2 regions of the Massilia jejuensis genome follow, and region 1 is predicted to be linked to the other one. Evidence: predicted binding sites of a transcription regulator. Region 1 holds the regulator's gene; the other holds the start of a gene.
What was found. Region 1 encodes sigma-54, which starts transcription at its own class of promoters, with help from an activator protein. Its sites were predicted from a motif close to TGGCANGNAANCTGCTTT; they were not measured.
Positions count from the first base shown of each region.

Region 2: the regulator sigma-54 is predicted to act here: its motif matches at 1,443-1,460, upstream of ACFPOU_RS17995 (PEP-CTERM sorting domain-containing protein).

Region 1 is NZ_JBHSMS010000081.1:13,542-18,589, reverse strand. Features, by position in the region: gene ACFPOU_RS23050 (enoyl-CoA hydratase/isomerase family protein) at 1-475, opposite strand, end outside; gene hpf (ribosome hibernation-promoting factor, HPF/YfiA family) at 603-962, opposite strand; gene ACFPOU_RS23040 (RNA polymerase factor sigma-54) at 1,025-2,494, opposite strand; gene lptB (LPS export ABC transporter ATP-binding protein) at 2,521-3,282, opposite strand; gene lptA (lipopolysaccharide transport periplasmic protein LptA) at 3,282-3,902, opposite strand; gene lptC (LPS export ABC transporter periplasmic protein LptC) at 3,919-4,521, opposite strand; gene ACFPOU_RS23020 (KdsC family phosphatase) at 4,556-5,048, opposite strand, start outside.
Region 2 is NZ_JBHSMS010000058.1:74,274-79,321, forward strand. Features, by position in the region: gene ACFPOU_RS17985 (glutathione S-transferase C-terminal domain-containing protein) at 139-417, shown strand; gene ACFPOU_RS17990 (spermine/spermidine synthase domain-containing protein) at 476-1,255, shown strand; gene ACFPOU_RS17995 (PEP-CTERM sorting domain-containing protein) at 1,504-2,247, shown strand; gene ACFPOU_RS18000 (oxygenase MpaB family protein) at 2,680-3,540, shown strand; gene ACFPOU_RS18005 (hypothetical protein) at 3,738-5,048, opposite strand, start outside.

The DNA of each region.
Region 1 (5,048 bases):
ACAGGAAATGGCTGCCGCCGACGTCCGGGAACAGGCCGATGTTCACTTCCGGCATGGCCATTTTCGTGCGCTCGGTGACGATGCGCAGGCCGGTTCCGGGGCCGCCCTGGGCTATGCCCATGCCGCCGCCCATCACCACGCCGTCCATGAGCGCGATATACGGCTTCGGATAGAAATGAATCAGGTAGTTGAGCGCGTATTCCTCGGTAAAGAAATCCTCGAGCAGCGCGCTGCCGGCCATCGGGGTGGCATGGCCCGCCTCATGGAAGAAGCGGATGTCGCCGCCGGCGCACAGGGCTTTTTCGCTGCTGCTGGTCAGGACCACCGCCGCGACGCCGGCATCGTCGCGCCAGGCCAGCAGGATGTCGGTCAGGCGCCGCACCATCGGCAGCGACAGGGAGTTCAGGGCTTTCGGACGATCGAGGGTAATCACACCGGTGCCGTTGGCAACGCGGGTCAGGACATGGTCGGTCATGGTGGCTGGGCTGATCGGAAAAACATGCATTTTACCGAAGCGCGCGCCGCGCGGGCGCATGCGCGCACGCCCATTGAAAAGGGCGCCCCTCGGCGCCCTCGTTCAGACGGTGCTCGATGCTGGCCGACTACATCGCGGCGGCGGCAGCTTCTCCGCCTTCAGGCCGGCGCTTGAGCGCCTCGCGGCCATGATCCTGGAGGATCGTCTTGTATTTCATGACCTGGCGGTCCAGCCTGTCCATCAACAGGTCGATCGCGGCGTACAAATCTTGGGCCACGCTCTCCACGTGCACGGTCTTGCCGGACAATCGCAAGTTGATCTCGGCTTTCTGACGTTTGTCTTTTTCGGTGAGGTTGTCGATCGCGAGGATCACGTGGGAATCGATGACTTGATCGAAATGGCGGGTGATGCGTTCCAGCTTGTTCTGTACGTATTCTCGAATGGCGGGGGTGACGTCGAGGTGGTGGCCACTGATGGTGAGATTCATACACACTCCTTAGATAAATGCGCGGACGCCGCTGACGCGCTTGGGACGCGTGGGTGCCGCTGTTACAAGGATTTGCGGAGACTGACGGGAGGTATCTTGAGTGCTTCGCGGTATTTTGCAACCGTCCGGCGCGCAATGACCATGCCTTGTTCACCGAGCATTTCCGCGATCTTGCTATCGGATAAAGGGTTCTTTGGGTCTTCTGCTCCTGTCAGCTGCGCAATGAGCGCCCGTATCGCCGTCGACGATGCCTCGCCCCCCGCTTCGGTGGCGACATGGCTTCCGAAGAAATACTTCAGCTCAAACATGCCGTGCGGGGTCAGCATGAATTTTTGAGTTGTCACGCGAGAAATCGTGCTCTCGTGCAGACCCAGTGTATCAGCAATCTCGCGAAGCACAAGGGGACGCATCGCAACCGCGCCATGGCTGAAAAAGTTGCGCTGGCGCTCCACAATTGCCTGTGAAACACGCAGGATCGTGTCGAAGCGCTGGCGCATGTTCTTGATGAGCCACTTCGCTTCCTGCAGCTGCGCGCTCATCTGGCCTTCGCCTTTTCCCTGCTTGAGCAGGTTGGCGTAGACGTTGTTGACGCGCAGGCGCGGCATCACCTCGTTGTTCAGCGAGACGCTCCAGCCGCCCTTCGATTTGCGGACAATAACGTCCGGAACGACGAAGTCGGACACGCTCGACGCAAAGGCCGCGCCCGGATGGGGATTGCACTGGCGGATCACGGCCTGCGCCTCGCGCAGGTCTTCGTCGTCGCAGTCGAGCGCTTTCTTGAGCTTGGTGAATTCGCGCTGCGCGAACCAGGTCAGGTAGCCCTCGACGATCTTCAAGGCCATGCGCCGCGTCACCAGCGGCACGCCCGGCATGCCGCGGATCTGCAGCGCCAGGCATTCGGAAGCGCTGCGCGCGCCGACGCCCGACGGATCGAGGCTTTGCACCAGCGCCAGCGCGCAGCGCAGCTCGTCCATCTCGACTTCGAGCTCGCCGGGCAGGCGCGCGTGGATCTCGTCGAGCGGCTCCTCCAGGTAGCCGTTGTCGTCGATGGCGTCGATCACCAGCTCGGCCAGCGCGCGATCGCGCTCGGTCACGCCGGTCACGCGAATCTGCTCGGACAGGTGCTCGCGCAGCGTCACGCCTATGGCGCCCAGCTGCGGGCGGCCGTCGTCGTCGCCGTCGGTGCCGGAGGCGCGTCCGCCCTCGCCCCAGTCGCCATCGGGCTCGCTGCGTTCGACCTCGCCGCCTTCGAACTCGCCGGCCGCCTCGGGTGCCGGCGCCCCCTCTTCGCCGGCCGGCGCCGGGGCCTCGGCTTGCTGGGGCGGCGCGTCGTTGATGGCGCCGTCGGCCAGCAGGCGCACCGAGTGGTCGAGCGGATCGTCGAGCCGCTCGAGCAGGGGATTGTCGGACAGGATTTGCTCGATTTCCTGGTGCAGCTCGAGCGTCGACAGCTGCAGCAGGCGGATCGACTGTTGAAGCTGCGGCGTGAGTGCCAGGTGCTGTGAAGTCCGAAGTTGCAGGGATTGTTTCATGTCGACGCTTGTTGTACCGTTCTTTGCTACATCCGGAAATGTTCGCCCAGGTAGACGCGTCGTACCGACTCGTCGGCGATGATGTCGTCGGGACGGCCCGACGCCAGTACCGCACCCTGGTTGATGATATACGCGCGGTCGCAGATGCCGAGCGTCTCGCGCACGTTGTGGTCGGTGATCAGCACGCCGATGCCGCGCTCCTTCAGGAAGCGCACGATGCGCTGGATCTCGATCACGGCGATCGGGTCGACGCCGGCAAACGGCTCGTCCAGCAGCACGAAGCGCGGATTGGTCGCCAGCGCGCGCGCGATCTCGACGCGCCGGCGCTCGCCCCCGGAGAGCGACAGCGCGGGATTTTCGCGCAGCTTCTCGATCTGCAGCTCGCCCAGCAGCGAATCGAGCCGCGCGTCGATGGCGTCCCTGCCCAGGGCGCGGCCGTTCTCGTCGTGCTGCAGTTCCAGCACGGCGCGGATATTGTCTTCCACCGTCAGCTTGCGAAACACCGACGCTTCCTGCGGCAGGTAGGACAGGCCCATCACCGCGCGCCGGTGGATCGGCAGGCGCGAGATGTCGGCGCCGTTGATCTCGATGGTGCCGGCGTCCGACGGCACCAGGCCGACGATCATGTAGAACGACGTCGTCTTGCCGGCGCCGTTCGGACCGAGCAGGCCCACGACCTCGCCGCAACCGACTTCGAGCGAGACGTCGCGCACGACCAGTCGCTTGCCATAGCTTTTCTGCAGTCCCCGAACGACCAGGGTGCTGCGGCTGTCTCGACCATCCTTCATCATGGCTTTCCCGCCGGCGTCGTGGCCGGTCGTGCCTGCGCGCCGGGCGCGGGAGCGGCAGGAGCGGCCGCTCCCGGCGCGGTGCGGCGCGGCGCGATGATCAGGGTGCCGCGTCCGCCGCCGGCCCTGCTCTCGCCGCTGGCGTCGTTGCGCACGGTGGCCACTTCGCGCCGGCTGTCGTAGGAGATGTAGGCGCCCTCGAGTTCGTTCGTCAGGCGGCCGTTCTCGAGCTGCCGGACGATCGCCTTCGAGAACAGCTTGACCAGTTCCTGGCGCTCGTCGTACTCGATGCGTTCGGCCTGCCCTTCCATCCACAGGTCCGGTCCGCCGTCGCGCTTCTGGCGAAACGTCGCCACGCGCCCCGGACCGGAAGTGAGCGTGACGCTCATGTAGCCCTCCGGGCTTTCCTTGAGCAGTGCGCGGTCCGACTTCAGCGTCAGCGTGCCGCGCGTGAGGATCACGTTTCCGGTCAGGATGCGCGTCTGCGTGACTTCGTCGACGTCGAGCGAGTCGAAGTTGATGACGGCCTGCTTGAGCGAGTCCGCGCGCTCGGCCGAAGCCGACAGCGACAGCAGCGAAAGGAAGGCGGCGGCAATCATGTGATGCAAGCGGTTTTTCATTGGATGCTCGTTCGTGTTATTGGGGTGGTGCGGCTCTCTGGCGCGGCGGATAGACGATCTGGCCGCGCCCGCCGAGGTGCATCTTGCGGCTCGGGTTTTCGGCCACCATGCCGACCGCATTGACCGATGCGGCGCCGAGCGTCATCTGCACCGGACGCGTCGTCTTGACGATCTCGTCGTCGGCCAGCACGGTGAGCGCCTCGGTGCGCGCGTGCAGGGCCTCGGTGGTCGGCGTGGCCGGGCGCTTGATGTCGACATTGCCCATCAATTCGACGCGGTTCTCGCCATGGTAGACCTGGCCACGGTCGGCATGCATGGTCATGCGCGGACGCTCCGGCGCCATGCTCTCGACGATCGGCCTGGTGATCACAGAGACATCGTTGTCGGGATGATGGGCCAGGCGCGCGCCCGACATCACGTAGCGCGGCACGCCGCTCTCGGTCATGCGCACGAAGCTGAAGTTCTCGACGATGTAGTCGGGTTCATTCAGGTTGTTGCCGGCGCGGCCAGGGTCGCTGCTGTCGATCGCCTGCAGCAGCCAGAAGCTGCCGAAGGCGAAGAAGACGGCCGTGAGCATCAGGCCCAGCGTGCGCCAGCGGTGCGCGGTACGCTTGTTCACGTAGGTAGCCATGCGTCGACGAACTCGTTCGAACTCATTTGAAGTAAGGCGCGAGCGCCTCTTCGTAGGTGCCCTGGGCGCGCATGACCAGGTCGCACACCTCGCGCACGGCGCCGCGCCCGCCGCCCGCCCGGGTGACGTAATGGGCGCGGTGCTGCACTTCCGGATGCCCGGTCGGCACCGTGACGGCGAAGCCGACCTTGCTCAGCAGCGGCATGTCGATCACGTCGTCGCCGATGTAGCCGCACTGTTCGGGCGCCAGGTCCAGTTGCGCCAGCAGTTCGGCAAACGCGATGCGCTTGTCGTGGAAGCCCTGCCAGACGTGGGCGATGCCCAGGTCCCTGGCGCGCGCGGCCACGATGGGCGACTTCCTGGCGCTGATGATGGCCGTGGCCACGCCCGTCTTCTGCAGCAGCTGGATGCCCAGGCCGTCGAGCACGTTGAAGGTCTTGGTGATTTCGCCGTCCGGACCGTAGGTCAGGCTGCCGTCGGTGAGGATGCCGTCGACGTCGAAGATCATGACCTTG
Region 2 (5,048 bases), on a different contig from region 1:
AGGACTTGCTGCGCATCCTGCTGTCGAACCGCGACGGCGGCGGCCTGGCCGTGACGATGATCCTGCCGGCCCTCACCCGCACCAAAGGAAACCGATGCTGAAGATCGTCGGCAAACCGACCTCGACTTCATGGCGCTGGTGCGCGCCAGTCCGGCGCACGCCGACCCGGCGCAGATCACGTCCGGCGTCGCCACTTGGAACCGCCACGTCGGCATCCTCGACGCGCGGCTCGCCGCCACCGGTGCCTATATCGCGGGCGGACACTTTACACTGGCCGACATCGTCATCGGAATGTCGCTCAACCGCTGGTCGATGACGCCGATGGCGCGCCCCGCCTATCCGCATGTGGCGGCCTACCTGGCGCGCCTCGCCGAACGGCCGGGCTACCGCGCATGGTGCGCCGACGGCGTGCCCTGAGCGTGCCATCAGCGCGGCGCCCCTCTGGTAAGATCGCCGCTCACCTGCGCCCTACACCATGCCCGACCATTCTTCATTCGATCCCCGCTTCAGCCAGCCTGGCCACCCGCCGGCCACGACCACCGAATTCGAGGGCGTGCGCTCGCTGCACCTGGGCACTTCGTGGGAGCAAGGCGCGATGCGCCTGTCGTGCCCGGACGCGATCGAACTCGAATATGTGCAGATGATGATGGCCTGGCTGCTGTTCCAGGCCGCTTCGCCACGCCACATCGTGCAGCTCGGCCTGGGCAGCGCCGCGCTCACCAAGTTCTGCTATCGCCGCTTTCCCGACGCCCGCGTGACCGCCGTCGAACTCAATCCCAACGTGATCGCGATTTGCCGCGCCCTGTTCGCCCTGCCGCCGAACGACGCCCGCCTGGATGTGCGCGAAGCGAACGCGCTCGATTTCGTGCTGGACCGGCGCAACCACGGCACGGTCGATGTCCTGCAGGTCGACCTGTACGACGAACAGGCGCGCGGGCCGGTCCTCGACAGCGTCGAGTTCTACCAGGGTTGCCGCGACTGCCTGCGGCCGGACGGCATCATGACCGCCAACGTATTCGGGGAAGTCGGCAACTACGACAAGAATCTGGCGGCGATGACCGACGTCTTCGACGCCATCGCCTGGTTGCCCGAGGTGCACGATGCAAACATCGTCGTAATCGCTTTCAAGAACGCCCCGCAGATCGATTTTTCGCTGCTGTACGAACGCGCCGCCGGGATCAGGCGGCGCCTGAATCTGCCGGCGAAAAAGTGGGTCGAAGGTTTGAAGGAGTGGATGCGCGACCAGCAGGCGTGAAACCGGCACGCGGCCCACGCCGGGGGCGTCGGGCATGGCGCCAGTGCCAGGCGACTACGCTCTATGATTTTTTGCAATAGAAAATAGCTACTTGGAATATTTATATTAAAATAACTTTTTGTCGAAAAATATTACACCCCTGAATTCCGGCATGACAATCTTCCCGCACATGCCCCGTATTTACAACTGGCACGCGTATTGCTGCAAAGATAGCGCCAGCATTGGCATACAACTCTTGGGAGAGAATTGTGTTACAAATCAAAAAAATCGCCTTTGCAATTGCTATTGCTTCGCTTGCCGGCTCCGCGGCAGCAGTCCCGATCGTGTTGACATTCGAAGGGGTCGGCGACCAGGCTTCGATCAATGATTTCTACAATGGCGGTACCGATTCCGCAGGCAACAGGGGAAGGAATTACGGGATCAATTTTTCAAGTGCCAGCCTGGGATCGATCGACTTAAATGCTGGCGGTACGGGAAACTTTGCCAATGAGCCTAGCGCCAGCACCATTGTCGCCTTTTTGCGTGGCAGCGCGGCGACCATGAACGTGGCGGCTGGTTTCAATACGGGCTTTTCCTTCTTCTACAGCAGTAGCGAGAATGGCTTTGTCAACGTCTACGATGGCTTGAACGGGACCGGCAATCTGCTCGCGTCGCTCGAACTGCACGACAATATCGATCATTGCAGCGGCGACCCGAGCGGAGAGTATTGCCGGTTCAGCCCGATCGGTATGCGTTTCGACGGCATTGCACGGTCGGTGGACTTCGGTGGCGCCACGAACAATATCGGCTTTGACAATATAACCCTTGGAAGTTTTGTTCCTGGTACGCCTGCGCTACCCGATCTTCCGGACGACCCGGACAACCCCGACAACCCCGACAACCCAACTGGTCCCGACAGCCCGGCCGAAGTGCCGGAACCGGCCACGCTTGCCCTGACCGCGCTCGGATTGGCCGGTTTGGCAGCCTCGGGGCGGCGGCGTAAACCGGCATAGATTCCCTGCGTGCCGGATGCCCGTCGTCAACCCCGCATCCGGCCATTCGAACAAGGAATGGTACGGCTGGGGTCACGTCTGACATTTGTACACGGCCTCTGCCCTAGTTCCTGAGTTTCGCCTTCCCATCCAGCGCTCCCGCCAAACTGCGGCAGGCCGCGAGTATGCTTGAGCTTGGTCACTGCGGCTGGGGTCACGTCTAACATTTGTACACGGCCTCTGCCCTAGTTCCTGAGTTTCGCCTTCCCATCCAGCGCTCCCGCCAAACTGCGGCAGGCCGCGAGTATGCTTGAGCTTGTGTCCGAATGTCAGACCTGGCCCCAGCCTGCAGCCTGCACCCCCCCGCGGGCCGGCTACGCGTTTTAAACGGCCGTACGCCGCCGCGCTTCACCCCGTGGCAGACTGGCACCTGGAAAACCATACGGTGCGGTCATGCTGAAAATCCTGCAGGAACTGATGCGCCCTCCCCCCGGCATGGCCTTCGACTTCAGCCAGCCGCCGGGCGAGCCGGGGCTGGCGCCGGCAAACGGCGTCTCGTGGCGGGTGTTCGCCAATCCGGTTACGCTGTTCGTCGGCGGGGTGACGGCGGTGCTGCTCGAACTGGCCGAACCCTCGGTCCGCACGGGCGTATGGGAACACAGCAGTTTTGCGCGCGATCCAGGAACCCGCCTGCGGCGCACCGGCGCTGCGGCCATGATGACCGTCTACGGCCCGCGCTCGCAGGCGGAAAAGCTGATCGCGCACGTGGTGCGGGTGCACGGCCACGTGCGGGGCACCACGCCAGGCGGCGTCGCCTATTACGCCAACGATCCGCGCTTGCTCGACTGGGTCCAGGCAACCGCCGTGTTCGGGTTTAGCGAAGCTTTCCACTGCTACGCGTCGCCGCTGTCGCGGGCCGAGAAGGATGCCGCGTTCGCGGAGGGTGTGCTTTCCGCCGGACTGTATGGCGCAACCGGCCTGCCGCGCTCATGGGCCGCCTGGAAAGCACTGCTCGCCGCCACCGCGCCGGGGCTGGAGGGATCGCAGATTCTTGCCGATTTCCTGCGCATCATGGCCGAAGCGCCGATCATGCCCGCGCCGCTGCGCCCGCTCCAGCGGCTGCTGGTGCGGGCCGCCGTCGAGATCGTGCCGGAGCCGGTGCGTTCGCTGCCGCAGTTGCGCGGACAAGGCTTGCGCCTGGGCGAAGCGACGCTGGTGCGCGCAATCGCGCGAACCGCGGCACGGCTGCCACTGGGCGACACGCCGCAACGGCAGGCTGCGCGCCGGCTGGAAAAGCCCGTGGCGGATACATAAGGCAGGTCCGGGAGCCGCGGGCAGCCTGTCGACCTGCCCCATCATGGATGCGACGAATGCGGCAGTCGAAAGTAGATGCCCGTGTGCGTACATTCATGCCGGCACGGCGGCCGTTATCATTTGCGACAAGGTAGCTCCGGATTCTCGTGAAAAAATCTCGCATGCGCCTGAAGCAAGGTTGAGCTCGTGTCTGAATGTCAGACCTGACCCCGGCTGTTCTGGTCTTGTCGTTCGCGCCACCACAATCCCAGCATGGCGAGCCCGAATGCGACGGCAAACGGCCATTGCGGCCACGGGCGCTGCGTGCTCGAAGGCGCCGCCGGCGTGCGCGCCGCGTAGCGCGCGGTCGCGTCGCGCCGCTCGGCGGCTTGCCACAGCGGCCAGTCTTGCGGCGCGTGCACGTAGACCTGGCCGCTGGCCGGTTTCGTTCCCTGCGTGTCCATCCTCAGCCAGCCCGGTACGCGCGGATACACGGCGACGCAGGAGGCATCGACGCGGTCGGTGCGGCGCTGCCACGCGAGCGTCTGGCCCAGGTCCGGGAAGCGCACCTTGCCGCGCACGCCGAGCGCGCATACCTCGAGGCGTTGGCCGGGCAGCGGCATCTCGCGCGGTGCCAGCCATGCGATTTCTTCGGAACGCTCGACACGCAGCGCGTCGAGCACACCCTGCCACCACAATGCCAGCGCGCGCGGTTCGGTGATCGCGAGGCGGTGCCAGTCGGCCGCGCCCAGCCAGCCGATGCGGCCCTTGCCCCATTGGCGCGCCCAGACGCCGGCATCGTTGCCGGTCCAGGCACCGGCCTGGCGCGTGGACGGCGTCAACGGCGCCACCGGCAGCGGCAGCGGCCCGCCCGTCAGCTCGTCGGCCCCCTGGGCCTGGAGCGGCAACTGCAGGCTGCGCGACCAGATGCCGGCATCGTTGGCGTTCGCGGCCAGCACCAACAGGGAAGCGCCGCCCGTCACCTGCGCCAGCAAGGCCGCGCGCGCGGGCGCCGCGGCGCGCTCGAACCAGGCGGCATCGATCACCAGCAAATCGGGCTTGTCGATCTTCTCGCGCGCGCTTTCGGTGCGCGTGACCGTCTTGCCGAGCGTGACCTGCCAGTCCACCAGGGCGCGGCTTTGTGTCAGCACATCGTTCAGCACGCGCACGTCGAACGAGGGCGCGCTGAAGCGGCCGCGAACGGACAGCGGGCGCGTCTCGCCAACGACGACCGGCACCGGTCCCTCGGCCAGCACGGCGTCCCGCTCGTCCAGCAGGCGCGCTTTTAATACCAGCGGCTCGGCCAGCGGCGGCAGCCAGTTCACCGTCAGGTCGCCAACGCCGCGTGACTCCGCCAGCACCTGGCCATTTTCGGCCAGCAGCTGCAGGCGCGCGGATGTCTCGCCGCCGCGGCGCACGGTCAGCGCGAACAGGCGGCCCAGCGCCAGCCGGCGCGGAAATTCGAGACGAAGTGTCTCAGTTTTGGGGACGGTCCAGGCCAGCGGGCGCGCCGGCAGGTCGTGCCACTG